Regions from separate parts of the Sediminibacillus dalangtanensis genome, predicted to be linked through region 3. Evidence: riboswitches for the same ligand, from Rfam matches in the RefSeq annotation. Region 3 holds a riboswitch; each other region holds the start of a gene.

Region 1 (9,972 bases), 660 kb from region 3:
CAATCCGTTCAGGAATGCGTTCATGGTCAAAATGCGTCATCTTCTCACGAAAATGGAAATCTTCCATCAAAGTCGGACCGCGTTTGCCTGCCTTCAGCGAAAATTCATCCTCTGATACTTTGACACCCTGATTGGTTGTCAGTTTTTCTCCTTTGTCATCCGTCTTGAACTGCTCCAATTGTTCCTGTTTGCGGTTTTTGTTTTCACTCATTGAATAAACTCCTCCCTTTATGTAATGATTGGACAATTATTTTCTTCCCGAGTAAACGAGTAAAAAAACGGGTAATTTAAAATTTTTATTATTTTTGAACAATTCTAATTAAATAGTCGCTTAAATTAGACTCCATTTATTCAAAATTACTTTGGTAATCTAATAAAAAAGGGTAAAATAATTTGAAAAATCTGTTAACCTATAAGAAAATGAAATAGTTTTCAGTTTCGAGGTGAAGGACATACAACATGAAATATCTATTCATCCTTTCGGCCATAAGCAGTACGGTGTTTACTGTGATTGGCCAGGGAGCTACCGGAATAAGCGTGGGATTATTGTTGTTAATGCTTGGAGCATACTTTAGTAAACGAAGGTTTACAAGGGATTGGAGGGATTAACCATTGAGGAGAAAAAATAAGCGAAGAAAAGCGGACAACAGGTTGGGAAAATGGGATATTCTTGAATTATTAACGTGGATCCCGGAAGTCTTGATGCTTCCTGTCCGTTTGGTTATTTGGTTGTTAAGAGGGATAGGCAGATTGATCGGCAGCATCTTTGACGCTATTTAACCTACTTAAGACTTACCGACTGGATGAAGTGCGTTTTGGTCGAGGCGTGGGTGCATTTTAAACTTCATCGACCGGATGAAGTGCGTTTTGGACGGGGCGTAGACGCATTTTAAACTTCATTGACCGGATGAAGTGCGTTTTGGACGGGGCGTAGACGCATTTTAAACTTCATTGACCGGATGAAGTGCATTTTTGACGGATTGCGGATCCATTTAAGCTTCATCGAACGAATGAATGGGCTTTTTGCCGTTCCGCTACCTCTATCACTCCTTATACCGCCTGGAAAAGGAAAACCCGCCAGAAATCGGCGGGTTTTCACTTTCATTTTCGTTAAACAGTCGCTTTCGCTCTGTCTTTCTTGATTTGTTTGCTTCGCAGTTGTCCGCAGGCAGCATCGATATCGGAACCTTGTTCAACGCGGACACCGCAATTGATTCCCTGGTCCATCAATGTTTCATAAAAATCGAGGATGGCCTGTTTCGTGCTGCGCTGATATTGATTGTGTTCATCAACCGGATTGTACGGGATCAGATTGACGTAGGACAAATGGCGTTTGTCCTTCAACAGCCTGGCAAGCTCCAGCGCCTCTTCTTTATGGTCGTTGACATCCCTTAACAGGATATACTCGAAGGTGATCCTGCGGTTTGTTTTTTCGAGATAATAATCAACAGCAGGCATCAGCTTTTCCAATGGGAATGCCTTGTTGATTTTCATGATTTTCGTGCGCAATTCGTTATTCGGCGCGTGCAGAGAAACAGCCAGGTTGATTTGAATGTCTTCGTCCGCAAAGTCATAGATCCGGTGGGCAAGCCCGCTTGTAGAAACGGTGATATGTCTCGCCCCGATGGAAAGCCCCTTCTGGTCATTGACCACCCGGAAGAAGTCCATCATATTCGTGTAGTTATCGAACGGTTCGCCGATACCCATGACGACAATGTGGCTGACCCTCTCATCCTTGCCCGCACCATCTAAATGATGTTGGACATTCATGATTTGTTCAACAATTTCGCCGCTGGAAAGGTCGCGATTTTTTCGCAGCAAGCCGCTGGCACAGAATGTACAGCCGATGTTACAGCCAACCTGCGTGGTCACACAGACCGAAAGTCCATAATTGAATCGCATCAATACCGTTTCGATCAGGTTTCCATCCTGAAGCTCGAACAGGAACTTGATTGTCCCATCTTTTGATTCCTGCTTGATCGCCTGTTTCAATGTCTGCACGACAAAGTGTTCCTCCAGCAATTCAATGCAGTCCTTATTCACGTTTTTCATATCTTTAAAAGCGGTAACCCGTTTTTTATATAACCAATCCCAAACCTGCTTGGCACGGAACTTTTTCTGACCATGCTCGGTAAGCCAAGACGTCAGTTGATCGAAAGTTAATCCATAAATGGATTGTTTGTTCATTTGTTACCCTCATTTCAGTAGGTTTCCTTAATTTTTTCCTATACCCATACTACTGAATGTATCGCCATGTAGCAAGTCCCGGTTGCGCGATTCCTTCGTTTTAAGCCATCCAGGCTCTGGTGGCCCATACCATTCGGATAAAAAATTGGATGATATTGCCGAATAGGAACAGGGCATGACCTCTCTATCATCCCTTCCTAAAAATCAGCGGCAAATGCCTTTACTTATCCTTTTCATCAACCAGCCGTGTTTCAGACTGCAAAGAAACGCCGCCATAAACAAGAGACCTTTCGTACTTACCCGGCAATCTAGGCATTTCCAATAGACCTCTGCTCCAACCCTTTACCGGCAAATCCAAGCAACTTCTTTTCCCGGGTCCGTTAAATTTTACGCTACATAGTTGATTGCAAAAAACTGGCCTTTTGGTGATTGGCTACGTGTTTCTTTCATCCAAATTTAAATACAAAGGAAATAGTGATAACTGGTAGAATCTCTATTTCTTTCGTCAAAGAAACGACATAGGGAACGGAAACAGGGCTTTTGACTCCACTCTAAATGTCTTGTATGTTATGAACGTAAATCCCTAGTAAACAACTATGAGTAATAATAGAATCCAAACATAAAGGAGTCATTCGATGAAAAAAGTATGGAGAGGCTACCTTGATACATCCTTGATTGTTAAAATAACCACCGCCCTTATACTCGGCGTCATAACCGGCCTTCTATTTGGCAGTGAGGCGTCCATATTAGAACCACTTGGCGATTTATTGATACGTCTGCTTAAATTCCTGATCATTCCTTTGGTATTGTTTACGCTGATGGTAGGCATCAATCAAACGAAAACCGGCAGTCTCGGAAGGACGGGCGGGAAAGTGTTCCTTTACTACATTGTTTCCTCTGCCTTTGCCATTATCATCGGCGTTACCATCGCCGGCGTTTTCCAACCGGGTACCGGGATGACCCTGGGAAACAGTGAAGCGGTCGAGGTTCCGGACAATCCAGGTATGGCAAGTGTCTTGCTCAATATCGTTCCGGACAATATTGCCACGGCTTTTACGGAGCTGAATCTGCTCGGAATCATTTTTACTGCTTTTGCATTCGGAATCGCCATTTCTTCTCTGCGTTCTTCAGAAAACTATGCGGAACTGGGGGAAAATGTCTATAACGTCATCAACGGATTGAATGAAGCAACACTGACCATCATGAAGGTGATCCTGCAATATGTCCCGATTGGGATTTTTGCGATTGTCGCAAACACAGTCGGCAGCCAGGGGTTCGATACGTTACTTGAACTTGGCAACATGGTTGCCGTTCTTTATATCGCCTTGATTGCCCAAGTTCTGCTATATGCCGTTTTCCTTCTTCTGGCCAAGTTCAGCCCGGGGCGCTTTTTCTCCCAGGCTCGAACTCCGATGCTGACCGCGTTCGCCACCCAAAGCAGTTCAGGGACATTACCGTTGACCTTGAACGCTGCTGATAATTTAGGACTGTCCCGCAGCCTCTACGGTTTCAACCTGCCGCTCGGAGCCACGATAAACATGGATGGTGCAGCCATCCGAATCGCCGTTTCTGCAGTTTTTGCGGCCAATATAATCGGTGACCCGCTTAGCTTTACGGATATGCTGCAGGTTGTATTAATCGGGACACTCGCCTCGATCGGCACGGCGGGTGTTCCCGGGGCCGGAATCATCATGATCGCCACGGTTTTCGCCCAGCTGAACCTGCCGATGGAAGCAGTCGGTCTTCTGACAGCTATCGATGCCCTTGTCGGGATGGGCTGTACCGCCCTCAATGTCACCGGCGACCTGGTCGGCACCTCGATTATTGACAAAACCGAAGCAAGAAAACCAAAAACAGCTGCCAATGGATGATCATTGTTATCCCAGCCTGTCTACGCTTGGTGTAGGCAGGCTTTTTGCTGTTAAATAATCTTTTTAATTGAAGGGATTCTCCTCCATATAGAGAAGTAATTAGATTAACAGTCTTAAAAACAGGAGGATAACAATGACACCATCATCCTTTTCTAAGCATCCGATCATACAAGCACCCATGGCCGGGGGAACAGCGAATCCAGCATTGGCAGCAGCGGTGTGCAATGCCGGGGGACTCGGCTTCCTTGCTGCCGGCTACAAGACCGCTCAGCAAATGCGGGAGGAAATCAAGCAAACTCGAAAACTAACGAGCGGCCCTTTTGGAGTCAATCTATTTGTCCCAAGCGAGGATACGGCAGAGTCTGCAACACTCCACGCCTATGCCGACAGACTAGAACACACAGCGAAGCGGTTAGCTGTGTCCCCAGGTGAACCCAGAAACGATGACGACGACTGGGAGAACAAGCTTGAAGTAATAATCGACGAGCACATCCCGATTGTCAGTTTTACCTTTGGCTGCCCCGCTCCCAACGTCCTGGACAGATTAAAACAAAGCGGCAGCTATGTCATCGTAACCGTCACTTCGCCTGAGGAAGCCGCTGAAGCTGCTCATGCAGGAGCAGATGCCTTGTGTCTGCAAGGAATAGAAGCCGGCGGCCACCGCAGTACGTTTCAAAACAACGACGAAACGGAAGATTTTTCGCTCCTTCCTTTACTGCGCCTGGTTAAGCAGCAGGTAGATCTCCCCTTGATTGCCGCCGGAGGCATCATGCATGGACAAGATATTGCTGCTTTGCTGACGGGGCGGGGGCGGAAGCTGTCCAATTGGGCACTGCCTTTTTGCGTTGTCCGGAGAGTGGGGCAAAACCCCTGCATAAACAGGCACTTGCAGGCAACCGTTTCTCGGGAACAATGGTAACCCGAGCGTTTACCGGAAGACGGGCCCGGGGGCTGAAAAATGCGTTTATCCAGCAAAATGAAGGAGCTGTCCCTGCAGCCTATCCTTTTGTCCACTACATGACCAAGCCGATTCGAAAAGCTGCGGCAGAAGCAGGGGACCTGGAAGCAATGGCGTTATAGGCTGGACAAAGCTATCGGATGGCCTTGGATTTACCGGCTGCGGAAATCGTTACAAGGCTAATGGAGCAGCAGCAGAGAGCATTTCAAGCGCAACAAAAGGCTGGACATAACAAAAAATCATGATGATAACAGGGATAGGAAAAAATCTTTTTATGGATTCGGTGATTGGACAATGTTAGTAAAAGCGAAGTAAGGTGGACTTTCCTTAAATGGACTTCCCTTCATTCTGTTGATTGAGTTGCGTTTGCAACCGCTGCGGCAAGATACTTCGCTTTCCACGGGCACGACTTCAACTTCCTCAGTAAGCACAAAACGCTGTCTTCCGGGATTTTCAGTTCGTGCTGTTCCCGCAGGAGTCTCCATAGGCAATTAAATATATAATTTCCTATACAAAGTAAAAACAGGCTTGATTTTGTCAGGCCTGTCCTCTTTAACTCCCTCCTTCGTTACAATAAACGGAAACACGATAAAATTGGCTGTGCATCAGGCACTCTCCTTCATGCATAAGGCATTTTCCATCGGGTTCGTTCATGAAAAAAATCCTTGTGGTGAAAATAATTGTTAACAGAATAGGTATTATGTAGTATATTAGAAAAAAATAGAGTATAGTTTGCCGAATTTATAGTTCTTTTTTCTTATTTGCTTTTTCTCATTCTTACTCTATTTTAAAAAAATTGAAAGGATGAGTGGAATGAAAGTTACACTGCAAAATGAAGCGGGTTTAACAAAAGTAGTGAAGGTAGGCTTTAGTTGGACTACTTTCTTTTTTGGATTTTTCCCTGCCTTGTTCCGCGGGGATTTAAAATGGGCGGCGATTATGTTCATAATTGAAGCCATTCTTGGTTCTTTTACATTAGGAATTGGGGCTTGGATAAGCGGGGTAGTTTTTTCCTTTGTCTATAACAAAATCTACATAAAAGAGCTTATCGAGAAAGGCTACAAACCTGCTGATGAAACAGCCAAAGCGCAATTAGAGCAAAAACAAATCCTTTCTCCAACAGCTTAACCTTTTCTATTAGCTTCAGTGGAGAACGCAAGATAAAACGCTTGGATGAATTCATTATCATTATCCAAGCGTTTATTTGTTATCCCCGGTGATAACCAGATTTTCCCTTCTTTATGAATGGACATGATCAGCACAAAATAATTAGGCCTCCCCGGTTTGATTCACCTTGCTTTGCTCCTGTTTGGCAATCAACGCATAGTACGTGACATTCCGCTTAAACTGACCTTGTTTTTTTAAAAACTCCTGCAACTCCTCTATCCCGATCCCTAGATCCTTCGCTTCTACCATCAAATCCACCCACTCCTGATCAAGCTTTTCATAAAAGTCCACGGTAATTCCCTCCTAAAATACATATGTATTTCAGGCGGCCCAGCCGTCATTATTGTTACCAATAGAAGACCTGTGGCTTTGCGTCCCTATCTTTCAACAGGTTTGCCTTTATCTGAGTTTTTCCGGCAAGAAGCATGAATGAGAACCCTGACATTCGATTTTTTCTTAACCCCATTTTACAAGATGACTCATTACACCTTCATTACATAACCCTTTAAAAAGGGTAATGGACCGAAAAAGATAAAGAAATTTTTTAAATGGTAACCAAAAAAACAGACATGATGGAAAACTCCTCCCATCAGGGACCAAAAAATACCCCTAGCGGCAGTTTTCGGTTTCCTTCATTTTAGTTTGTTTTTATATGAATTCCGAGGTTCCTTCAAATACAGCATCCGATCGTTCAGTTCCTCGTCTTCACCATAGTAGCTACCGTATAATTCCAGATAGAAAGCAGCTGATTTATAATCCCTTGCATCTTCAAACCAGTCGGCCAAAAACAAAGCCATGTCAGCCCATTGCTTCTCAATCCAGCTGCGCATTTCAAGAAACCAGTCTTCATATAATCCAGGCATCATGTTTTCACTCTGTTCAGACAGCAGCTGTTTAAATCTTGCCACCTTTTCTTCGTCGCCTTTCAAGCGATTTGCCAGACGGATTGCATCGATTAGACTCTGGAGATCCGATTTTACTTTTGCTTGGAGAAAAACATGTTCCCTGTCCGTTATCAATATTGGACTTTCATAGGCAAAATTATTTTTTTCCAACAACTGTTTCAAATGATGCAATGCTACACGCAGACGATTCCTGGCGTTGTCCAAGTCGGCTTCAGGCCAGAATAGGTCACAAAGCTCCTCTCTGGTTGCTGATTGTTGAATGCTCAAATAGATTAGGAGCTGTTTCGCCTTCCGTTTTCCCCATCCTTCAAATAATCGGTTACCATTCAAATAAACCGAAAAACCATGGATCGTATTTACCAGAAGAATATTGTCCTGTCCGGATGTTTCCATTTCCTGCTGCATCAACCCTCTTATTTCGGAGTACAATTCAGACGTCAGGTGTTTTTGGTAGTCATATTCCTGCAAACTGATGAAAGAAGTGGAATTCCGATGTTTCTTGATGAAACCGTCGATCCAGTCGGCAACCAATTTTGGCTGATCCATTTGAATCATGAATGCAGCCTCAGGCACGGTATAACACCTTGCATTCGGATTAAAATTCAGGATGGCACTGGAAAGTTCAGGTGGAAATATAATATCCTCTGAACCGGACAAAATCAGAATAGGAACCCTTATCCTGCGTAGGTTTTCGACCCCATCTGGGCCAAAACCGGTGTGGAACAATTCAAAGTAGACCGTCGTAGATACCTTTTTGTAAGCATTCAGCAGTGTAGAAGCCTTTGCTTCTGTGGGTATATAGCAAGCTTTATCGACGATTTCTTTTCCCATGGCCAGCATGTTGTCCTTCCCGTCAACCATATACTTCCTCTGACTGACAACCTTGTCCCCCATCTGTTTCGGATAATGGATGGGTACACTGAACAATACCACTGTCCTCAATTGGTCAGGCTGCTGCCCCGCTATCTTGATACCGATAAACCCACCCAGCCCCTGTCCGATTAAATGATATGCTTCTATTGATAATTCCTTCATCAAGAAGGTAAGATCCTCTGTCAGCAAATCGATGTTTCTTTTCTCCCTGCCTGCATCGCTGTCTCCATGACCTCGCAAATCATAGCGTAAAATATGATAATGTTTACGAAAATAAGGAATGACAAAATCCCATGAGTACATATCCAAGCCAACTCCATGGATAAGAATCAGCGTTTCGTTGGCAAACGGGTCTTGCGATTCAATCCACTGGTAATGAATCGTTAAATCACCACGTTTCATGCAGGACATTCGACCGCCTCCTGTTTGGTAGACTAAGTAAAAATGACTAAATTTTCTTACTACTATGGTTCGCTAAAAGTGTGGAAATTCCTTTATACTCGGTCGTTTGGGGTTCCAAACGACAGCTTGGTGGAGAGATGTTTCCTGAGCATGCAAGAAACTGCCAGTTTATGGTATGCTTGAAAGGATATCCTTAGAACCAGACACAAGTAGGTGAATCGATGGAGCAAAACGCATTGCAGGTGGCTAAAAACTATCAAAAGCAGCGCCAATGGGGGAAAGCGGCAGCACTTTTTCAGCAGTACATGAAAAACAACCAGGAAAACTGTGATGCTACCGTATTTGCTGCTTATGCGCGCAGTCTGCGTTTTACCGGAGAGACAGATAAGGCAGAAAAAGTCCTGCAAACAGGAAAACGACAGCATCCTGAAAGTGAACGGATTTTATTGGAATTCCATAACCTTTATGACTTTTTAGGGCAATGGGAGACTGCTGAAGAAATAGCAAAATCCCTGATCAAGAAAAACCCCAACAAACCAAACTACCATTTCCGATTGGGAAGGACCTATTCGTTTTTAGAGAAACCAAAGCAGGCAAAAAAAGCCTATCGGAAAGCATTGGAGCAGCAGCACGGCCTTTCCTTCAAACAGCTGACAACAAAAATCCAAGCCGGTTTCGCAACAAATCCCGAGGAGGTCTCTTCGACCTATGTATTCATGGACGGGAAGAACAATTTAGGTGCCTTCATCCACGACTATAAAGGAAAGAAATACTTTACAAAAATTGCTTCTTATAAAAACAACAAGGTGGGCGCCGGCCGGGAAGAAACCTTCTACAAGCAATTGTCCGCAGACTTTCCGCAACTGGAAGGCTTGGCACCGAAGTATATCGATGCACAAGTGATCGATAAAATCGCTTATTTAACGATTGAATGGATAGATGCTGTCCCGGCTGCACAAAAAGATATCAAAACGATTATCCCGGCAGTCCAGCGTTTATCCAGTATTGGTTTTCAGTCGCTTAACAACAGCTATCCAAATCCTGATTATGTTTTCCAATACAAAAAAGGCCGTGCCATTTCGGTCGTACATTTTTTCACCCAGATTCATCAGGCAATCTATAATGAGAAAATGTTTGAATCGATACAATTGATCATGAAGCAGCATCGTTACCTAAACGGTGTCAGGAAAATCATCGAGCGATTGAAGACGGTTGTGGTGGGATGCCGATTGTATGAATTTATCGAACCGGAAAAACATTATGCATTGTTGCACGGCGATTTTGCTTTTCAAAATGTGATGATCGACAAAAAAACCGGATCGCCGAAAGTCATCGACTGGACTTCTTTTACAACGGGACCACATTTTATCGATGTCGCCAGGCTGTTTACGAGCCTGCTGATTCCTTACCAGGAAGTGAAACGACTATATTTGGAGGATGATCAAACCGGAGGAAGACTCTCTCAAGTGGAACAAATCTTCTTTTTATACGCACTCATACTCTTTTATTTCCAGAAGCTTGGCCGAAAAGGGCTAGAGACCGAGTTGTCTATTTACTTGCTACCTGCTCTTAAAGACTTGGAAAGACTGGTAGTGGAATTTTCACAAAC
Region 2 (9,357 bases), 410 kb from region 3:
TACCACTTTTTCTACATTAAGTGTCGAAACAGTTGATTTGTTCCATGATGAAAGGCTGCTGCTCGCCATTCTATATGTATTGACCAGCATAATCGGCGGCCTTACAATGAGCAAGCTGGGATATCAGACGGTAGTGAGGGATGAATCGAGATGAGCGAAATAGTATTTATCTTAGTAGGAATTGGCGGGTTTGTTGGTGCGATCGCCCGCTTTGCCATCAGTCAACTTGTAAAACGCAACTTTCGATTTACCATTCCGGCTGCGACCGTGTTTGTTAATGTTGCTGGTTCTTTTTTGCTCGGTTTATTGAACGGTTTGCATGTCGGTGAATATATCCTTCTTCTGGCGGGAACCGGCTTTTGCGGTGCCTTCACTACTTTTTCCACGTTCAAGCTGGAAGCAGTCCAACTTCACCTCCGCGAACAAAAAAGAGCATTTATTTTCTATACTATTTTTACTTATGCAGGCGGTATCGCTCTTGCTTTTGTCGGCTATCAGCTCGGTATGTTGTTCCATTAAACCAAACAGCAGCCCGGATCAGCCAGGCTGCTGTTATTTTAAACAGATTTCAACGCTTTTCCGGCAAGCATTTGAATGACCATATCATCCATTGGCGGATTATGAAGTCCCGCTCTCACATTGCGATAATAGCGTTCAAAGTTGTACTGTTTCGACAAACCTCTGCCACCAGCAATCCGTAGTGCCAAATCCACTACTTCATTGGACGCATTGGTTACGGATGTTTTGACTGCTGCAAGCTCTGCACCAAGCTGTTCTCTCGACTCAGGTGATTCATCCCATTTGCGTGCGACCGCGTACATGAAATAATGTGCTTGTAATAATTTCAAATCCATCTCGCCGATTTTTTGCTTGATATGCGATACTTCGGAAATGGGCGTATTTAAGCTGTTTGGCTGATAATTTTTAGCGAAGGTGACAGCATCGTTGCGTGCGGCCACTGCGATCCCCAGATAACATGCCGGGATGTGAAGCAGCCAGCCCTTCGGTTTGGAGGGTTTTCCTTGATTCACTTCAACCAAAGCCTGTTCAGGCAACCTTACCTCCTTGAGGACCAGGTCATCACTGCCCGTTCCCCGCATCGCCATGGTGTCCCAGGTATGTTCAACCTCGACTCCTGGTGTACCACGCGGGATTAAAAAAGAGCCGACTGCTTCTTTTTCTTCTACATAAGCAGTTACGAGATAGTAGTCGAGTACGCTGGCCATGGTGGTAAACGTTTTTCTTCCATTGACAATGTAATGATCATCCTGCCTGATTGCTTTTGTTTCGGGTATGCCCCCACGAGTGGGACTTCCGGTGGCCGGCTCGGATGCAGCTCGATTGACAACCAGCTTTTTTTCTCCGAGTTCACGGGCAAAAGCTTCAAACTGATCCTGTCGCCATAGCTGTTGTTCACTGAGTTCCATTACCACTCCCATATGCCAGCCAATGGACAACGCTGCAGATCCGTCTCCTTCCGCCAATTTCTCCTGCATCATCAGCAATTCACTCAAATTGATTTGTTTTCCGCCAAACTTTTCTGGAAGCGGAAGCGTTACATATCCTTCTTCTTTTAAATCCTGTAGGTTTTCCGGCGAAAACTGAGCCGACTGTTCTGTTTCTTCCGTTCTTTGTTTTAGTTTTGCTGCCAAACGGTCAGCTGTCTCCAGCAGCTCCTGCTGTCGTTGATTTTCAACGAATGCCTTTAAGAAATACGACACCATTATCACTCCTGTCCTTCATTTCCATTTCTTCTTCTATATTACATAAGGAATTTCTTAAATGACAAGTTTTCAACTTGGATTACTTGTGTTTCTTATCCTCATAAATTAATCCACATCACCAAACCTTCAGCTTTCAGCATGCCTTTAGCTTTGGTATAGTTAACAAGGATAGCCGGAAAAAGGAGGAGGACCAATTATGCAGACGCTTAAACAGGAAAGTCCTTTTTATTTAGCAGGGCTGATCATTCTCACCTTAGGGATTGGTTTAACCATTCAATCGCACTTAGGAACATCTCCATTCGATGCCTTGCTGGTCGGATTGTATCGCACCTTCGGACTGACAATCGGCTCCTGGGAGATTGTTGTGGGTTTTTCCATGATTGTGGGAAATGCCTTAGCCAAAAAGAGCCGTCCCGAATTTAGTGCCTTGATTACTTCCTTTATTACCGGTGTAGGTATTGATGGCTGGGTATTTTTATTAAATGACAGGATAGAGCCGGAAAAATTGGTCGGACAGTCGGTTTGTTTCACTGCAGGGTTGTTATTCACGGCTGTTGGAGTGGCGACCTATCTTCAATCAAGAATCGCACCTAATCCTATGGACCGCTCCATGATTGTGATTACGGAAATCACCGGATGGAGCGTCACCTATTCAAGAGCTTTGATAAGTATCATTCTGGTTCTTTTAGCTTTTCTGTGCAGCGGGGCAATTGGTCCAGGCACCTTGATTAATGCCCTATTCAGCGGCGTTTTGATAAGCATTCTGCTCCCCTATATTAAAACGCTAAAGCATAAGGTAAGTATGGGAAAACATACTGCCCCTCATTGCTGAAGAAACAGAGCTCACAGAGGTATCTGGATAAAAATCCGTGCTGAATAAACAAGCGCAGTCCATTTGTCATTTAATTGACTATGGGCTGCGCTTGTTGTTTTTCAATGCTTTTAGCAAAGCAGATTGAAAAACCGAAAGATTCTATTTGGTATAACAGATGTTCTTTTTTTAAACAATGGGTCTTTGCATTACACTTTAAAACGTCCAATCAATCCATTTAAATTATCAGCCAGCCTGGAGAGTTCTGTCGACCTGTCTGCGATTTCTTCCATCGAACTGCTTGTTTGCTGAATGGAAGCAGAAGTTTCTTCGATGCCTGCTGCCGATTCTTCTGAAACAGCAGCAATATCTTCAATTGACTGGCTCATTTGCCCGCTTGTTTCCACGATACTGTTCAGGTTTCCAGTTATGACCGTGACACTGTCGACCATTTCATTTATGGAATGATTGATGCCGTCAAATGTTTGTCCGGTTGATTTGATTTGCGCTGTCCCGTTTTCCACTTCTTGATATCCGCCTTGAAGGGCTTCGGCGACAGAACCGGATTCTGCTTGTATGCTAGTGACGATACCAGTAATATCTGTTACCGAAGCAGATACCTGTTCAGCAAGTTTTCTTACTTCATCGGCCACTACTGCGAAGCCTTTTCCTTGCTCACCTGCACGCGCTGCCTCGATAGCGGCATTTAATGCAAGCAAATTGGTTTGCTCCGCGATATCTTTTATGACTCCAACCAGTTTTGATATTTCTTTTGACTGGTTGTCCAATCCTTTTACTTTTTCCACGGCATTTTTGACAATGGTATCAATTTGGCTCATTTGTGCAATGGAAGAATGCATCTTATGGCTGCCTTCCTCCGTCAGCTTCAGGACACCTCCGGATTTCTCATGAATCGTATTCCCGCTTTCATGCGCTTCCTTAATTTTATCCGTGAAACCGGCCATTGATGCAGCCAAATCTGTCGTGGTATTAGCCTGCGATTCCGAGCCTGAAGAAAGCTCTTCCATCGTGACTGCCACTTGGTTGCTTCCTTCTTTTACTTCATTTGCCGATTGACTCAATTCTTCACTTTGTCCAGAAACGGTCGTTGAAACCGAGGTGATTTCTGTCACCAATTCCCGCATATTTTCGTTCATTTGGTTGACTGCTATTACTAGCTGCCCGACTTCATCCCGGGAATGAACTTTCAGAGGTTCACGGCTCAAATCACCTTCCGCAACCAGTTTCATCCGTTTCATCACCCGAGATACGGGATTGGTGATCATACGCGCAGTTATAACTGCTATCAAGATACCAACCACAGCAACAAGGATGGAAATGGCTACACTGGTAATCTGTGTTGTTTTCCCTGAAGAAACCAGACCGTCTCCGACTGTTTTGATTTCCGCTTCCCTTTGCACAGCCATATCATTGAAACCTTCCATCAATTCCCCAGCCAGCGGTTTAACCTGCAAGGATAAATTAGAAATCGCCTGGTCTTCATCGCCGTCCTTATATACGGCAAATACTTGTTCCCGGACCGTCGTTTCCCATTCGTCCCCTTTGGCGACCAATTGTTTCACTTGCTCATTATCGCTTAAAGCTAAAATCGTTTTTTCCATCTGCTCAAGCTCTTCGGCATATCGATCAAATTGTTCCAGATAGTCCGGATCCCCATAGATCACATATCCTCTAGTCAACGCAATCATTTCTGCAATATGGAAAGCAGCCCGTTCATCTGCGATTAGTAAAGGGAGCTGTTCCGCGACTATCGACTCGGTATCTTGGTTTACCTTCTCTTGTGATAAATAATTATAAAGTCCGAATCCGATTACTAGTAAAATAACTACTGAGAAGCCCGCCAAAATCTTTGTTCTTAACCGTTTAAATTGAAATAGTTTCATTGCTTCACCTTCTCCCTTTGAATTAGGCCAAAAGCTGTTTTACAGTCACGGCACTAGTAAGCATATTTTCCCGCTGCATCAATCCTTTCTTTTCCATATTTCCAACTGCAAGACTTCTTCATGCTTTATGGATGGATCAACAAAGCGATCTCCATCTTGCCAATGGTTTCAAAGATCAACTCGACCTGTAGGGCTTGATGAAAGTTTCCAAGTACCTTATGCCCATCCGAAGTAACCAAAGGAGAAGTAATGTCTGTTTCCAATCCCTTTTCATAAATACCAGTTGACATGCTGCCGGCAATCATATTGCCGAGCTCACCCGAAAAGGAGTGGAGCATCTCTCCTTCCAGCGGCATGCCGAACATTGCTTCACCAATCGATCCAAATAAACCATCGTTGGCTTTCAAAACCAAAGTACCTTCGACATCTCCCGTTACCTCGATTACTACGCCGAAAGGAATCGTCAAAGATTCTTTTAGTACTTTTGCTTTGCCTATTTCTGCTTCCAACGGAATGACAGCTTGAATAGACTTTAATGTTTCATTGTATAATTCTTTTACAACTCGATTCTTTTCACTTGTTACGATGATAACCACTCCCCATTTTCGGAATATTCTAACAAAAATAGTCATAAAAAGTGGCTATTCCCGTTCTCTGAATAGCCATAGACTAGTTGAAAAGATATCGGCAGCCAGGCGATCATAGCCTCGGAGGCTTTAGACCCTAAGCTTTGCGTCCCCTTTTTTCAAAGAGTTTGCCCTTTTCGTTCGTTCTTTTTGACTAAGTATAAAGTATTAGTTGGTTTGCATTCATTATAATATATTTTCGACATAATTCAACATATTTTTGTGTAATTAGTAAATAAATTGTATCCTTTCCATTGTTGTGGTAATTTCCCCATCTTAATGAAAAAGCCCAAGTGCTGAATCAGAGGCAGTAAAACAAATTGAATGTGATTTTTTCCTCTTCCTGTTTCACCTCATCGACGGAATGAATAATAGTAATCAAAATTGCCGCTCATTTAGGATCGTTGGAACTGAAAAGGGTAATATCACAGAGCGAATAAAAAACACCGGAATCCTTTTGGAAGTCCGGTGTTTATGTGATTATTCCATACTGCTAGCAACTTCGTTTACCATTTCCGACACGGAAATCAATCCTCCGCCGGATAGGTACCAATAATCTGGATTCAGATAAACAATATTCTCTTCTTTATATGCTTTTGTATCTTGTACTAGTTTGTTATCCAATGTTTTTTCGGCAGAGGATTCACCGCCTACTACTTTATTCCGATCCACGACAAATAAATAGTCCGGATCTTTTTCTACTAAGTATTCAAAAGATATATTTTGTCCATGTGTGGAAGCTTCGATGTTTTCATCAACTGCCGGAAATCCAAATACATCATGAATCACGCCAAAACGGGAACCAGGACCGTAAGCATTGATGCTGCCATCGTTGGTAAGGATGATTAAACTATTTTTCCCGCTTGCGGAAGCTTTTTCATTCAAGTCGGAAATTTGCTCGTCGATTGTAGCCAGTTCTTCTTCCACTTCAGACTCTTTACCGAAAATTTCTCCCAGTACTGTTGCGTTTTCTTTAAAAGAATCCATATACCTGGTCGTGTCGACACCAAGATGGATGGTAGGTGCCAGCTCGTTCAAATCCTCATATGCTTCGGCAGTACGGCCAGAAATGATGATTAGATCAGGATCGATCTCGCTTAACTTTTCGAAATCCGGTTCGAAAAGGGTACCGGCGTTTTCATACTCCTCACTATCATAATCAGCTAGGTAAGAAGGGAGATTTTCCTTTGGTACGGCTGTTACATCGACATCAAGTTTTTTCAATGTATCGAGTGATCCAAAGTCAAATACCACTACCTTTTCTGGATGGACAGGTACCTCGGTCTTGCCTAATTCATGCTCGACCGTAACGGTCTCCTGTTCCCCGTTATCTGAAGCAGCCGCAGCATCATCACTGGATGAATCCTGACTTCCGCATGCTGCTGTAAACACAGCTAATATAAGAATGGAAATTAGCACTGCTAATCTTTTTGTCATAACCTTTCACCTCTTGTTAAAATATGTTTTTAATAGACAGGATAAAGCATTGCTCGTCTTCCTCGCACTGTCGTCCTGCTTTCCTTTCGACATCATGGAACAGTTATTACTTGGGGCCCACTGTCAGAATGCCATTCAGGACTGCAGTTGGCAGTGCTACCGAAAAGTCACTATACTATCCTGTCATTTGATGCACAGTGTTAAGAAAAATACAAACAAATCCTGCATTGATCGATATCCTGGATATCGATATCCATATCATACACTTCTTTCAAGACCGCCTTGTCAATAATCTCATTTGTCGGTCCCTTGTTCACAATCTTTCCGTCTTTTAATGCCACAATATAATCAGAATAAACAGAAGCAAAGTTTACATCATGAATGACGAGGATGACCGTTTTTCCAAGATCATTGACCAGCCTGCGCAAGACTTTCATGATTTGCACGGAATGCTTCATATCAAGATTGTTCAGCGGCTCGTCGAGCAAAATATATTCTGTATCCTGTGCAATGACCATGGCGATATATGCCCGCTGCTGCTGTCCTCCACTTAACTGATCGAGGAATTTGTCTTGAATGTCCTGTAACTCCATATAGGCAATTGCTTCATCGACGAATCGCTTGTCTTCTTTGCTTAATTTTCCCTGGGAATAAGGGAAGCGGCCAAAGCTGACCAGTTCTTTTACAGTAAGCCGGATACTTATATGGTTGGACTGACGCAAAATCGATATTTTCTTGGCCAGCTCTTTGTTTTTACTTTCACTCACTTCCTGGCCATCTATCAAAATTTCACCATGGTCTTTCGCTATTAAACGGCTGACCATCGACAACAGGGTGCTTTTACCGGCCCCGTTTGGACCGATAAAAGAAGTAATTTTTCCTCGTGGTATATTCATTGATACATTATCCACTACATTTTTCATTCCATATTGCTTGGAAACCTCTTTTACAACTACCATGCTTTACTCTCCTTTAATAAAAGATAGATAAAGTAAACACCACCGACAAAATTGACGATTACACTCAAGGTCGTGGAAAAGCTAAACACTCGTTCAACGATCAGCTGTCCGCCGACAAGGGCGACAATGCTAATTAAAACAGACCCAAGAATCAGGTAGCGATGGCGATAGGTTTTCAAGAATTCGTGGGCCACATTTGCCACCAACAGGCCAAGAAAGGTTATCGGGCCGACCAGTGCCGTGGATATCGACACCAGAATTGCAATGATGACCAGCATCCGTTTGACCACATAATCGTAATCAACACCCAAATTGATTGCCTGTTCCTTTCCTAGTGCCATCACATCCAGATACTTGGAAAAACGCCAAAAATAAATCGCTATCAGCAACACCAGCACAAATGAAATGGTAAGCAAGTCGGTATTTACATTGTTGAAACTGGCAAACATTTTATTCTGGACGATCATAAATTCATTTGGATCGATCAGAACCTGCATGAAAGTCGACAGGCTCTCAAAAAAGGTACCAAAAATCAGTCCGACCAAAAGGAGAAAGTAAATATTCTTGCCACTCTGTTTAAAAAGCAGCTTATAAAGCACTCCGGCAAACAAGACCATCATGCCGACAGAAAGAATGAAATTGAAATTTTTATTTAAAACCATCATGCTATTAGATCCAAATACAAAAATGATAAACGTTTGAATCAGTAAGTAGAGCGAATCCAAACCGATAATGCTCGGAGTGAGAATCCGATTGTTGGTGATGGTTTGAAAAATGATAGTTGAAAATGCGATTACTCCGCCTGTAAGCACGATAGCCAAAATCTTCGTTGTCCTTCTTGGCAATATGTAGTCCCAATTGCTGCCTGCGCTTCCGAACAGGAAGATGAGCACCAGGACAGCAGACATCACTGTAAGGATGATTAGTTTTGTTCGATTACTCATATGCTTTTCTCCTCAATACCAGGTATAGAAAAATCCCGCTGCCGATTACGCCGACGGTGACACCGATGGCAATTTCATAGGGATAAATGATCACCCTGCCGATCACATCACAGGCAAGAACAAATACGGCACCTAGTAAAGCAGTATGAGTAAGGCTTTTTTTCAGATGGTCTCCCTGATAAATAGTAACGATATTCGGAATGATCAAACCCAGAAAAGGAATCATTCCGACAGTCAGAACGACTACCGTAGTTACCAGTGCGACTATCACCAAACCGATATTGACAACTTGTTTATGGTTCAACCCCAAGTTGGTTGAAAACTCCTCGCCCATACCGGCTATCGTAAAGCGATTGGCGTAAAGGTAAGCAATAGCCAGCAATGGAATACTGATAAACAATATTTCGTATCTCCCCTGCATAATCAAGGCGAAATTGCCTTGCAGCCAGGATGACATGTTTTGAATCAAATCCTCTTTATATGCAAAAAAAGTAGTGATCGAGCTGACAATATTGCCGAACATCAATCCAACGAGTGGAATGAAGATGGCATCTTTGAATTTTACCTTGTCGAGAATTTTCATAAAAATAAAGGTTCCCAACAAAGCAAAGAAAAAAGCAACCATCATCTTTTGCAATGGTCCTGCTGAAGAAAACAGCATCAACGACATCAGAATGCCGAACCTGGCCGAATCAATAGTTCCAGCCGTAGTAGGAGAGACAAATTTGTTTCTGCTCAGCTGCTGCATAATCAAACCGCATATGCTCATTCCCATTCCGGCAATCAATATACTGATAAGCCTTGGTATCCTGCTCACCCACAAAATCTCCAGCTGGTCTCCTGTGAGATGAAATATATCGGAAGGTGACAAGCTTGTCACTCCGATGAATAATGACGCGAAAGATAATACGAGTAATGCCAGTGCCAAATAACGTAACTTCATAAATAAATC
Region 3 (9,972 bases):
TATCACCCTTCATGGTAATGACAAAAAGGCAGATGTCATCTATGGCCAGGACCTCGGACTTGCCGACAAAGGCGCAGTCCGGGCTAACGAAGCCTATATGTCCCAGTACATGGATCACACTGTCTTTGAAGACGAGCAGTATGGTTATGTAGTATGTACCAGACAAAACCAGCCGCAAAGCGACGGATTTCCTTACCTTCAGCAAGGTTGTCTGCAAGGGGCAACTGGTTATTCTACAGACGGTTTTCAGTTCTTCGGCCTTTCTTACAAGGCAACCAATCAACCGGAGGCATTGACCAAACCGCAGCTGCAAAACGACAATTATCAATACGAATTCGCCTATACAGCCTTGCAATCCAAGCAAGTACAATTAAACGGCAGTCACCGCTTCGTTTTTTACGGGTTATTCAAACCGGATCATCCGGAGGCCGTTACAACGCTGGAATACCAGGAAGAAATCGAGCAAGCTTGGAAAGAAGCAGAAAAACAAAACAACTCAAAACGAAAAACTGTCGACCGGATTGTTCGATCCACTTCATTGGGCGAGCCACTACAAACGCTGGAGATGACAGAACAGGAAATCAACCATTATTTTCCCGAGCGGCAGTTGGAAGAGAAAGACCAAAACGGCTTGCTTTCTTTTTTCACAAAAACATATGAGCACATTGTCCTCAAACGGAAGGAAACCATGGTTGAACGGCCGCATGGCCACATTTTAATGAGTGGGGAGAACCATATGGTGCGGGACGATAATTTGTCCACCACTTCCTATATGTATGGCATTTTCAATTCGCAATTGGCAATCGGAAATGTCAACATGAACAAAATGATGACCAATGCCCGGAATCCATTAAACGTGGCGAAAGTCCCTGGACAGCGAATTTATATAGAGCTTGAAGGCTGCTATCGTCTGCTGGCGATGCCTTCCTTATTCGAAGTCGGGTTCAACTACGCCCGCTGGTATTACAAATTGGAAAACGACGTTATTATCATCACGAACTTTACCACGGTAGACAGTAAACAGGTTCAACTCGACGTTGCATCGCAAAGCGGAAAAAACTATCGTTACTTGGTAACCAATCAATTGACCATGCAAAACAACGAATACGAAGTTCCCTTCCATTATGAGGTGGACAATCAAACCGTTACGTTTACGGCGGACAAAGCAGCTGATAGTAACTCAGTCTACCCAGAGTTATATTACCAGTTACACGTTACTGGTACGGAAGCAGCATTCAGTGACGAGCAAAAAATAGCTAATCCTATCAAAGCCGGCGACGCTTCCCTTGTTGTCCTGACAATTTCTCCGGCATCCGACTGGACGATCATGATAACTGCAGGGCTCAATTCAGAAAGATCCATTGCGGAAAAACGTACTGTTACACACGAGGCAGAACGCTATCGGGAATATTTCCATGAACTTCTAAATGACTTTCATTTGAGCACTGATTCCGGTTCTAATGAAGCATTGGATAAAGTCAACGCACTTGCCTGGTGGTATACCCATAATATGCTTGTCCATTTTTCCACACCCCACGGTCTTGAGCAATACGGTGGCGCAGCCTGGGGTACCCGCGATGTCTGTCAGGGACCGACGGAGTATTTCATGGCCACTCAAAACAAGCAAACAGTAAAAGAAATAATCAAGATGGTCTATTCTCATCAGTATCAAGAGACCGGCAACTGGCCGCAGTGGTTCATGTTTGATCAGTACAACACTGTTCAACAGGCAGATAGTCATGGTGATATTATCGTCTGGCCGCTTAAAGTGATCAGCGACTATGTAGAAGCTACGGACGACTACACCATCCTTCAAACGAAGGTGCCCTATACAGACAGAACCACCTTTGCCTTTACCGAAGAAACAACGACCATTTTGGAGCACGTAAAAAAACAAATCGCTTATATACAGGATCACTTTTTACACGATACCCATTTGTCTGCCTATGATGACGGCGATTGGGATGACACCCTGCAGCCTGCTAACCAGCAATTGAAGCAATATATGGTCAGCAGCTGGACAGTTGCCTTGACCTACCAGGCACTACGGAAAATGACCAATGTATTGAAAACGGCAGGAGATCCGCAGGTTGATGAGATGGAAACCCTTTTGGCAGGTGTCAAACAAGATTTTCAAACGTACGTCCTGCAGTCGGATGTGATACCAGGATTTTTATACCTGGAGGACCCGGAACATCCAGAAATGATGCTGCATCCTTCCGATACCGAAACCGGTATCGATTATCGTCTGCTGCCTATGCAGCGGGGGATTATCAGTGAACTACTGACTCCTGAACAAGCAGAACGGCACTATCAGTTAATAAAACAACAGCTGTCTTTCCCCGATGGCGTCCGATTGATGAACCGGCCGGCTAATTATTCCGGGGGTGTCAGTACCCACTTTAAACGGGCAGAACAGGCAGCTAACTTTGGCAGAGAAATCGGTTTGCAGTATGTCCATGCCCATATTCGTTTTGTCGAGGCAATGGCCAAACTAGGAAAAGCGGGAGAAGCTTGGAGCGGCTTGGATGTCATTAATCCGATCCAAATCCATCAAGCCGTGCCGAATGCTGAATTGCGTCAGAGCAATGCTTACTTCAGCAGCTCTGACGGCAAATTCAAAACTCGATATGATGCCCAGGATAATTTCGGAAAACTCCGTACCGGGGAAGTTGCAGTGAAGGGCGGCTGGCGGATATATTCCAGCGGACCAGGAATCTATATGAATCAATTAATTACCCATGTACTAGGAATACGACAGCAGTCGGGCGATCTTGTCATCGATCCGGTTCTCCCGGATTCAATGGACAATCTCGTATTCGACTTCCGTTTCCTGAACAAGCCGGTCACCTTTGTTTACCACCTTGGCCAAAAAGAAAGACAAGTGCTTGTCAATGGCGAAAAAATGACTATAGATGTAGAGGCCAATCCTTACCGGCAAGGTGGATTTATTGTCAAAAAGGCAGAATTGGAGAGAACATTGCAGACAGATAAAAATAGCGTGGAAATCTATTTATAAAAGAAAATCTCCGGCAACTGACTTTCTCTTTTTAGTCATGTTGCCGGTATTTTATTCTCTTTATTAGTTAATTTCTGGTAAAATGAAATTAGCATTTATACTAGGGGGATTGTTTTATGGGAAATTTACTGTGGGGAGATGTGCTCGTACAGTTTGTTTACTTACTCATCTTGGTTTTGATTGTGATGTTGTTCGTCTCGGTGTTCCGTTCCCAGGCAAAGCGGCAGAGACAATTAGACCGAATCGAGAAAAAAATAGACCAGTTAAACGGCAGAGAAAGATCGGATGATCAACGACGATAACGACTTAACCTTAAAGTACCTTGCCGGAGTACCGTATTTATACAAAAGAGGTTTAGAATGCTTTATTTTCCAAGTTAGTTAAAGGGGATATAGAAGATTAAAAAGAAAAAGCGAACGAGTTCGAATGCATTTCGAATCTCCGTTCGTTTTTCTCTGTAGTCACTATGCTTTTGTCCCAGCATTATATTTTAGTCGTGTCTCAAGCTATAAGCTTATAATCGAAACTGTCTTATTAACCCATTCAACTCTTCTGCCAAGTTGGAAAGCTGTTCGGAACTGTTGGCGACTTCCTCCATCGAGCTGCTGGTCTGCTGGGAAGATGCCGAGGTTTGCTCTACCCCTGCCGCCGCCTCTTCAGATATTGAAGCTATTTCTTCAATCGAGGCATTCATCTCCTGGCTTTTCGCAGCGATGGCCGCCAGGTTGCCCGAAACCATTTGGACACTATCCACCATTTCAGAAACAGAGCTATTGATACTAGCAAATGTTTTGCCCGTTTTCTCAATTTGACTAGTCCCTTGTTCAACCTCTTTATAGCCACCTTGTAGCGACTCTGTTACATTGCTGGATTCCGTCTGGATATTGCTTACAATGTTTGTAATATCCGTTACAGAGACTCCAACCTGCTCAGCCAGTTTTCTTACTTCATCGGCTACAACTGCAAACCCTTTTCCATGTTCACCAGCACGAGCGGCTTCAATCGCAGCGTTCAGCGCAAGCAAGTTGGTTTGTTCAGCGATATCTTTGATCACCGATACAAGCTTGGAGATTTCCTGTGACTGGGAATCTAATCCTTGCACTTTTTTCACTGCATCTTGCACGATTGTATCGATCTTTTGCATTTGTTCAATCGATGACTCCATCAAGCCACTTCCATCTTTCGTCATTCCGAGCACACGGCTGGATGTTTCGTCGATATGGGCGCCACTTTCATTTGCCTCCTGTACTTTTTGAGAGAAATCCCCCATAACAGAGGCCAATTCAGAAGCGCTGTTCGCCTGCGACTCTGAACCTGATGCCAATTCCTGCATAGTGGTAGCCACCTGTTGGGAACCGGCCTTCACTTCGTTGGCCGACTGCGTCAATTCTTCACTTTGACCGCTAACTGTTTCGGAGATCCCGGCAATTTTCTCTACCATCTCCTTCAGACTGTAACCCATCGTGTTAATAGAAGCAGCAAGACGGCCGATTTCATCCTTACCATCGTAATCAACTGAATCAACTGCCAGATTTCCATCGGCAATCTGATCACTGACATAAATGACTTTATTCATATTCATGATAACAGAACGGCTGATCAGAAAGACAAGCAAACCACCTAAAACCACAGAGGCTGCCATCGCTATAAGTAATACGTTTCTGGCTACAGCGGAACTATTTGATGCTTCATTAATAGCCAATTGACGATCAGCAACTACTGTTTCCCGCAAGCTATCCAATAATTGCACAGTCTCTGAACGAAGCTGGTCGGATTCCACTTTTAAATTTGCAAGCAGGGATGCTTCATCTTGTTCCACTGCCGGAATGATCACTTCCAGGAACAAATCGTTCATCCGCTTGTCGTTCTCCAGGATTTGGGAAAAAAGTTCCTTTTCTTCGGATGTATCCATTTTCGCCTTCAATTCATTCTCTAACGCATTAAATCGATCCATACGCTCGTTATATTCATCTATGTAGCGAGAATCATCGTTATTCAAGTAACTGGCGATTCGTACCGATTTGGATCTGATCAGGGAACCCATTTCTGTCACCTTTATCGCCCGGTCTCCTCTTCTGTCCACTTCATCAATATTATTGCCGATCCCATTGATGAGGGTAGTAACAATACCTGCAGAGATACCGAACAAAATAAAAACAACAATTAAACTGGCCCCATACTTCCAGCCAATGCTCACATTTGAAAACTTCAGGCTGGGTAACTTAATCTTTTTCCACATATTTCTCTACCCCTTGTTGCAGCATGCAGCAGTAAGTTCTCTGGCAGCTGTATTTTATGTGACTTCCCTGTTGAATTTTTTATAGATAAAACCAGCGTTGCCGTAATGCATACAAAACGGCATTCGTCCGGTCTGGCACATTTAGTTTTCTAAAGATAGAACTCACGTGATTCTTAACTGTTTTCTCTGTAATAAATAAGAATTTGGCAATTTTATCATTACTAAAGCCTTTCGTAAGCAACTCCAGTACATTCCATTCCCGTTCTGTCAGAATTCCGACTGGTTGTTCGACCACCTTGTTTGAAATCTTCAAGTAATCCTGAAACAAAACCGTCGAGAGCTTGGGATGTACATATACATGACCTTCTAAGACGCAATCAATACCATTCGACAATTCCTCTGGCTGCATGCCGTTGAAAAAATAGCCATCCAACCCCTTTTGAAACCAGTCGTTCAGCCTGGAAATATCGGGATCTGCAGTCCAAACAATCACCTTTTCTTCTTTTTGTTTCTGCCAATCAATCAATTCCATAATGGAATGACTATCTGTGTCAATGTCGACGATCAATAGGTCTACAGTTTCCCCAACTTGCATAAGGGTTTGGCATTCACTATAAGAAACAGCTTTGACTGAATGAGATGGATACTTATTCATCAATGCATTGATAATACCATCTCTTAATAGACAACGATCTTTCACCACAATAATATTCAATTCCAACTCACACCAATCTTTCCTTCGTATTCCCCAAAAATTTCTGTCTTCATCCCCCTATAAACCAAACCATCATTTTTATCCAGACAGTAACACATCACCTCGTTTTTACTAAAAATCCCAAAAAAATAGCTCTTCCTAATCAGGAACAGCCAGACATAGCTTGATTTCTATTAAATCAAGTGTTGGCAGCCAGGCGATCATAATTACGCGTGAGTATAATGACTCATGACATAACCTTAGACCCTGGGCTTTGCGTCCTAACCTTTCGATTAGTTTGCCTTTATCAGAAATTATTCACATTCGTTTGTAGTTCTTTAGTAAGTATACTGTGTCATTTTTCACTTTTCAACATAAATTTACAAATAATGCAGATATTTTTTATTTCTAAAATTTAATCGCTTGCATTTTTCGGAATATTGTGTCTTATAAAAGGGATATAAATAATAAAAAATAGCAGGGATGTCCAACAATCGGCACTCCTGCTGTTCTTTAGCTTCCATAATCCATTTTTTGATAACGTCCCCCGAAAAACCTGGTACAGACCGAATAATATAAAGCCAAGCGAAACGACGCCGAGCTTCCAACTGCCATACGGCTGCTGAGCGAGCTCAGACAACGCTTCATCCAAACCCTTTGCTTTATCAGGGTTTGTTGTGACAGCTGTCTGCACAAAGAAGAAACCGATAAGCCCAAAGACTATTCCCCGGGAAATCATCCCGATTTTTCCGGCGATTCTTGCAACCTTTTCTTCCTTTTCCTCCATTTCGCCCTGCTTGAACTTTTTCATGTAACTGCCTTTTATCCCGATACCCGCTTCATAAATGGCAAAACAAAAAACGACAAAGCCAAAAATCCCAAGCAGCCACGGACCATACGGCTGGGATAAAAGTTTTGCCGACATTGTCTGCTCAGAATTCCCGCCACTTCCTGCATGTACCGCGATTTTCAGCGCCTTAAACGAAATTCCGCCATAAATCAGCGCGCTGATGAAGAAGCCGGTACGAATGGCCAATCCCCGTATCCCCTTTCCATAGTCATCCGGGTCTTTAAATGCTCTGATCATTGCCAGACAATATAACCGAACAGTCCGATTCCAATGATCCAAACCAGGATCTCACCGAGCGGAAGAGCGGCAAGCGATTGAAACATACCGCTCGTACCAGCGGTTTTTCCGCCAAATCCTGCAGCTGCCAGCAAAGCAAGGAATCCGATTAAGGCAAATACAATTCCCTGTGCCATGTATCCTATCCTTCCAAAACGACGGATCCATGGCTTTGCTTGTTTATGTTGTTGGTCTATTTCTGCCTTCGTGGAAGGTATATCCATATTTATCCCCTTCTTTCGCAAGGATTGAAGTATAAAACATTATTCCCTTACGAAAAGAAGCAAAACTTGCCGCTTAGTCTCCAACTAGAAAAAGTCTGTAAGATACGTCTGCCGGACAGGCAGCATTTCATCAAGCAATTCCACTTCCTTGGGGCTGCCGCTGAACATTCCCGCAGCATACAACTCCGAAGGCCGCTTTGCGCCAAGAAGCATCACAGTAAGCTGTTGGATTGTGCAGAAAATGGCGTTTTCCTCAAGAATTTCATCTTCGATGCGAACAACTTGCCCACCCTCAATGCGATAACTCCCTGCATTATCAGGCAAAAAATCATCTTCCACATGCAGGTGAACAGGCAGCGAAACGTTTTTGGACCGAAAAGGATAAGCTTTCAGAAATGCTGGCACATCGACAATCCGGGCCATGAAATAAGGCTTAATCTCCTGCGGAAACCTTGGCTCATCCATCTTCAAAGGCAACAAATCATTTTCCGGCATTTCCATTTCCACTTTTTCCACCATCGAGTCATGGTTGGCAATGAATTGCATGAGTAAACCCCAACCATTTAACGACAAGTAAACAAACTCCTCAACAGTGAGAATGTCATTCTTGACGTAGTAAATAAGATACCCTTCGGCTTCATCCTGCTCATTATAGGTCACAGCGATTTGCTCGTTTCCAGTCAGCACCCTTTGCTCCCACCACCGTTCATCCCTTACCAGCATGCCATTGTAATTCTTGGCGAAACTGCTATAAAGGGAGTGCAACAACCCGATATCTTTTTGCACCCTGCGGACATAGCCGCTTCCATTCCAGTCTTTCTTCAACTGGTTGATCGGCAGCGAATAGTGTTTGTTTGTAAAGGCCAGCTCCCACCCGTATTTCCGGTAAAAAGGAAAGGAGAACGGGTGCAGGAAAGACAATGTTTGACCATTTTCTTTCATGTCAAGAAGCGCATGATGCAACAGGTGCTTTACGATACCCTGGCGTCGATACTCCGGCCAGGTCGCTACGTTGCCGATTCCACCCATTGCAAATTCTTTACCGTTCAGATAGCAGGATAACGAATGGAGGTGCAGTTTGCCGGCAAGTGTTCCCTGTTCCATCCAGCCCCAGATTTTGTGATGTTTTGTTTCTTCTATTTTTTTCTGCCTTTCCTCCGCAGACAGTTCATATTGAAAGGCAAATTGGGACAAAGCGAAAATCTCCGGGAAATCCTTTTCAGTCAATCGTTGTATTGCTGTCATCATCCATCTCCCCTTTCATTCGTTACTCACATATAACTTCCAACTGACTGGCGATGACCTTTTCCACCTGCTTTTCGGTTAACCGTTCCGGTTCCAGCATGGCGTGAAGCGCCAATCCATCGACCATCGCATACAGTCTCTCGATCTCAAGCTGCCTATCGACACCTGGCCGTAGCAAACCATTTGTCTCCATATACTCAAACATCAGCTGAATAGCTGCTAAAATGCCATCCCCTTCCTCCTCCAATAAGTGAGGGTGATAACGGGCATAGCTGACAAACGTAAACCACACCTCCATCTCTGCTCTGGTCTGCTTGTTCGTTGGTACGATTTCCAGTAAAACGTCGAGCATCTTCTGTTTGGGCGATCCGTCACGGTGGATAATCCGCTCGATTCGTTCCGAAGCTCTTTCCTTGACTAAACGCATGGAATAAAGAATCAAATCCTCCTGGTTGGAAAAATAATAGCGCAGGGCCCCAAGTGACAGCCCTGCCTTTTCTGCTATCTTACGAACGGTCGCCCCTTCCATTCCATTTTCCAAAATGACCCGCCATGCTGCTTCTGCTATTTTATTTCTACGCTGTTCATGATTCACTTTTTTTGGCATATTCTTACGATAGCAATTCGGAAACGAACATTCAATTATTTAATACAATTGTATTAAATAATTGAATGTGCTATGCTTTTTTTATCTGATACAACCGTACTAAAAAACGATAGGAGAAAATTTTAAAAGTTGATAGAGAGTTCAAGGGGGAGGGAAGATAGTTGAATGGTATTGTCTGGTTGATCATTGTCTGTGAAATTGCCTTTTGGATTGCCATCATTGCTGGTCTGGTCACCCGTTACTTATGGAAAAAAGAGAAAGCAGGACTCGTTTTACTGGCGATGACACCGGTAATTGACTTAATTCTGCTGATTCTGGCAGGTTTTGATTTATATCGGGGAGCTGAGGCCACTGCTGCTCACGGTATAGCCGCTATTTATATCGGAAGCTCGATTGCATTCGGGAAAAGTATGATAGCATGGGCCGACCAACGCTTCCAATATTATATTCTTAAGCAGCAGGAATCAAAACCGCAAAAACGCTACGGATATGAATATGCCAAATATTATGCGAAAGGATGGCTGCGCCATATACTGGCTTTTGTCATCGGCGCCGGGCTGCTTGCTGCCACGATTTTTATAATTGGAGATACAGAGCGAACGGAAGCTTTAACAGGAATAATCAGAGTGTGGGCATTGGCCTTGGGAATTGATACGCTTGCCACCATCAGTTACTTCCTTTGGCCCCGGAAACAAAAAAATGTGAGGTAATAATAGAACAAAAGCACAAGAGCCTTGCCCACCTCCTTGATAGAGAAAACGAAAGGGCGGATGAACTTAGAAAAAGTAGAAACGTTAAAATTATTCTGCTTGCTCTTC

The links. A riboswitch is a leader RNA that binds a small molecule or an ion and turns the genes downstream of it on or off. The one in region 3 is predicted to bind cyclic di-GMP.
Region 1: another riboswitch for cyclic di-GMP. It lies ahead of ERJ70_RS18530 (anti-repressor SinI family protein); the one in region 3 lies ahead of ERJ70_RS15605 (response regulator transcription factor).
Region 2: another riboswitch for cyclic di-GMP. It lies ahead of ERJ70_RS13735 (chemotaxis protein CheX); the one in region 3 lies ahead of ERJ70_RS15605 (response regulator transcription factor).

Annotation. Positions count from the first base shown of each region.
Region 1 covers NZ_CP046956.1:3,800,943-3,810,914, forward strand. Annotated here, with positions in the region: gene ERJ70_RS18500 (catalase) at 1-211, opposite strand, end outside; gene ERJ70_RS18505 (hypothetical protein) at 613-780, shown strand; gene rlmN (dual-specificity RNA methyltransferase RlmN) at 1,111-2,187, opposite strand; gene ERJ70_RS18515 (dicarboxylate/amino acid:cation symporter) at 2,823-4,058, shown strand; partial or broken gene ERJ70_RS18520 (NAD(P)H-dependent flavin oxidoreductase) at 4,192-5,261, shown strand; gene ERJ70_RS18525 (DUF2628 domain-containing protein) at 5,830-6,144, shown strand; gene ERJ70_RS18530 (anti-repressor SinI family protein) at 6,286-6,474, opposite strand; cyclic di-GMP riboswitch class I at 6,505-6,591, opposite strand; gene ERJ70_RS18535 (alpha/beta hydrolase) at 6,816-8,372, opposite strand; gene ERJ70_RS18540 (phosphotransferase) at 8,585-9,972, shown strand, end outside.
Region 2 covers NZ_CP046956.1:2,727,844-2,737,200, forward strand. Annotated here, with positions in the region: gene crcB (fluoride efflux transporter CrcB) at 1-154, shown strand, start outside; gene ERJ70_RS13715 (fluoride efflux transporter FluC) at 151-519, shown strand; gene ERJ70_RS13720 (acyl-CoA dehydrogenase family protein) at 558-1,724, opposite strand; gene ERJ70_RS13725 (YczE/YyaS/YitT family protein) at 1,921-2,556, shown strand; gene ERJ70_RS13730 (methyl-accepting chemotaxis protein) at 2,745-4,439, opposite strand; gene ERJ70_RS13735 (chemotaxis protein CheX) at 4,565-5,071, opposite strand; cyclic di-GMP riboswitch class I at 5,123-5,208, opposite strand; gene ERJ70_RS13740 (siderophore ABC transporter substrate-binding protein) at 5,546-6,502, opposite strand; gene ERJ70_RS13745 (iron ABC transporter ATP-binding protein) at 6,703-7,461, opposite strand; gene ERJ70_RS13750 (iron chelate uptake ABC transporter family permease subunit) at 7,455-8,369, opposite strand; gene ERJ70_RS13755 (ABC transporter permease) at 8,398-9,348, opposite strand.
Region 3 covers NZ_CP046956.1:3,138,597-3,148,568, forward strand. Annotated here, with positions in the region: gene ERJ70_RS15590 (GH36-type glycosyl hydrolase domain-containing protein) at 1-3,019, shown strand, start outside; gene ERJ70_RS15595 (DUF4083 domain-containing protein) at 3,136-3,321, shown strand; gene ERJ70_RS15600 (methyl-accepting chemotaxis protein) at 3,534-5,258, opposite strand; gene ERJ70_RS15605 (response regulator transcription factor) at 5,338-5,973, opposite strand; cyclic di-GMP riboswitch class I at 6,158-6,265, opposite strand; gene ERJ70_RS15610 (DUF1206 domain-containing protein) at 6,368-7,081, opposite strand; gene ERJ70_RS20055 (DUF1206 domain-containing protein) at 7,036-7,302, opposite strand; gene ERJ70_RS15615 (GNAT family N-acetyltransferase) at 7,387-8,550, opposite strand; gene ERJ70_RS15620 (TetR/AcrR family transcriptional regulator) at 8,570-9,154, opposite strand; gene ERJ70_RS15625 (hypothetical protein) at 9,316-9,864, shown strand.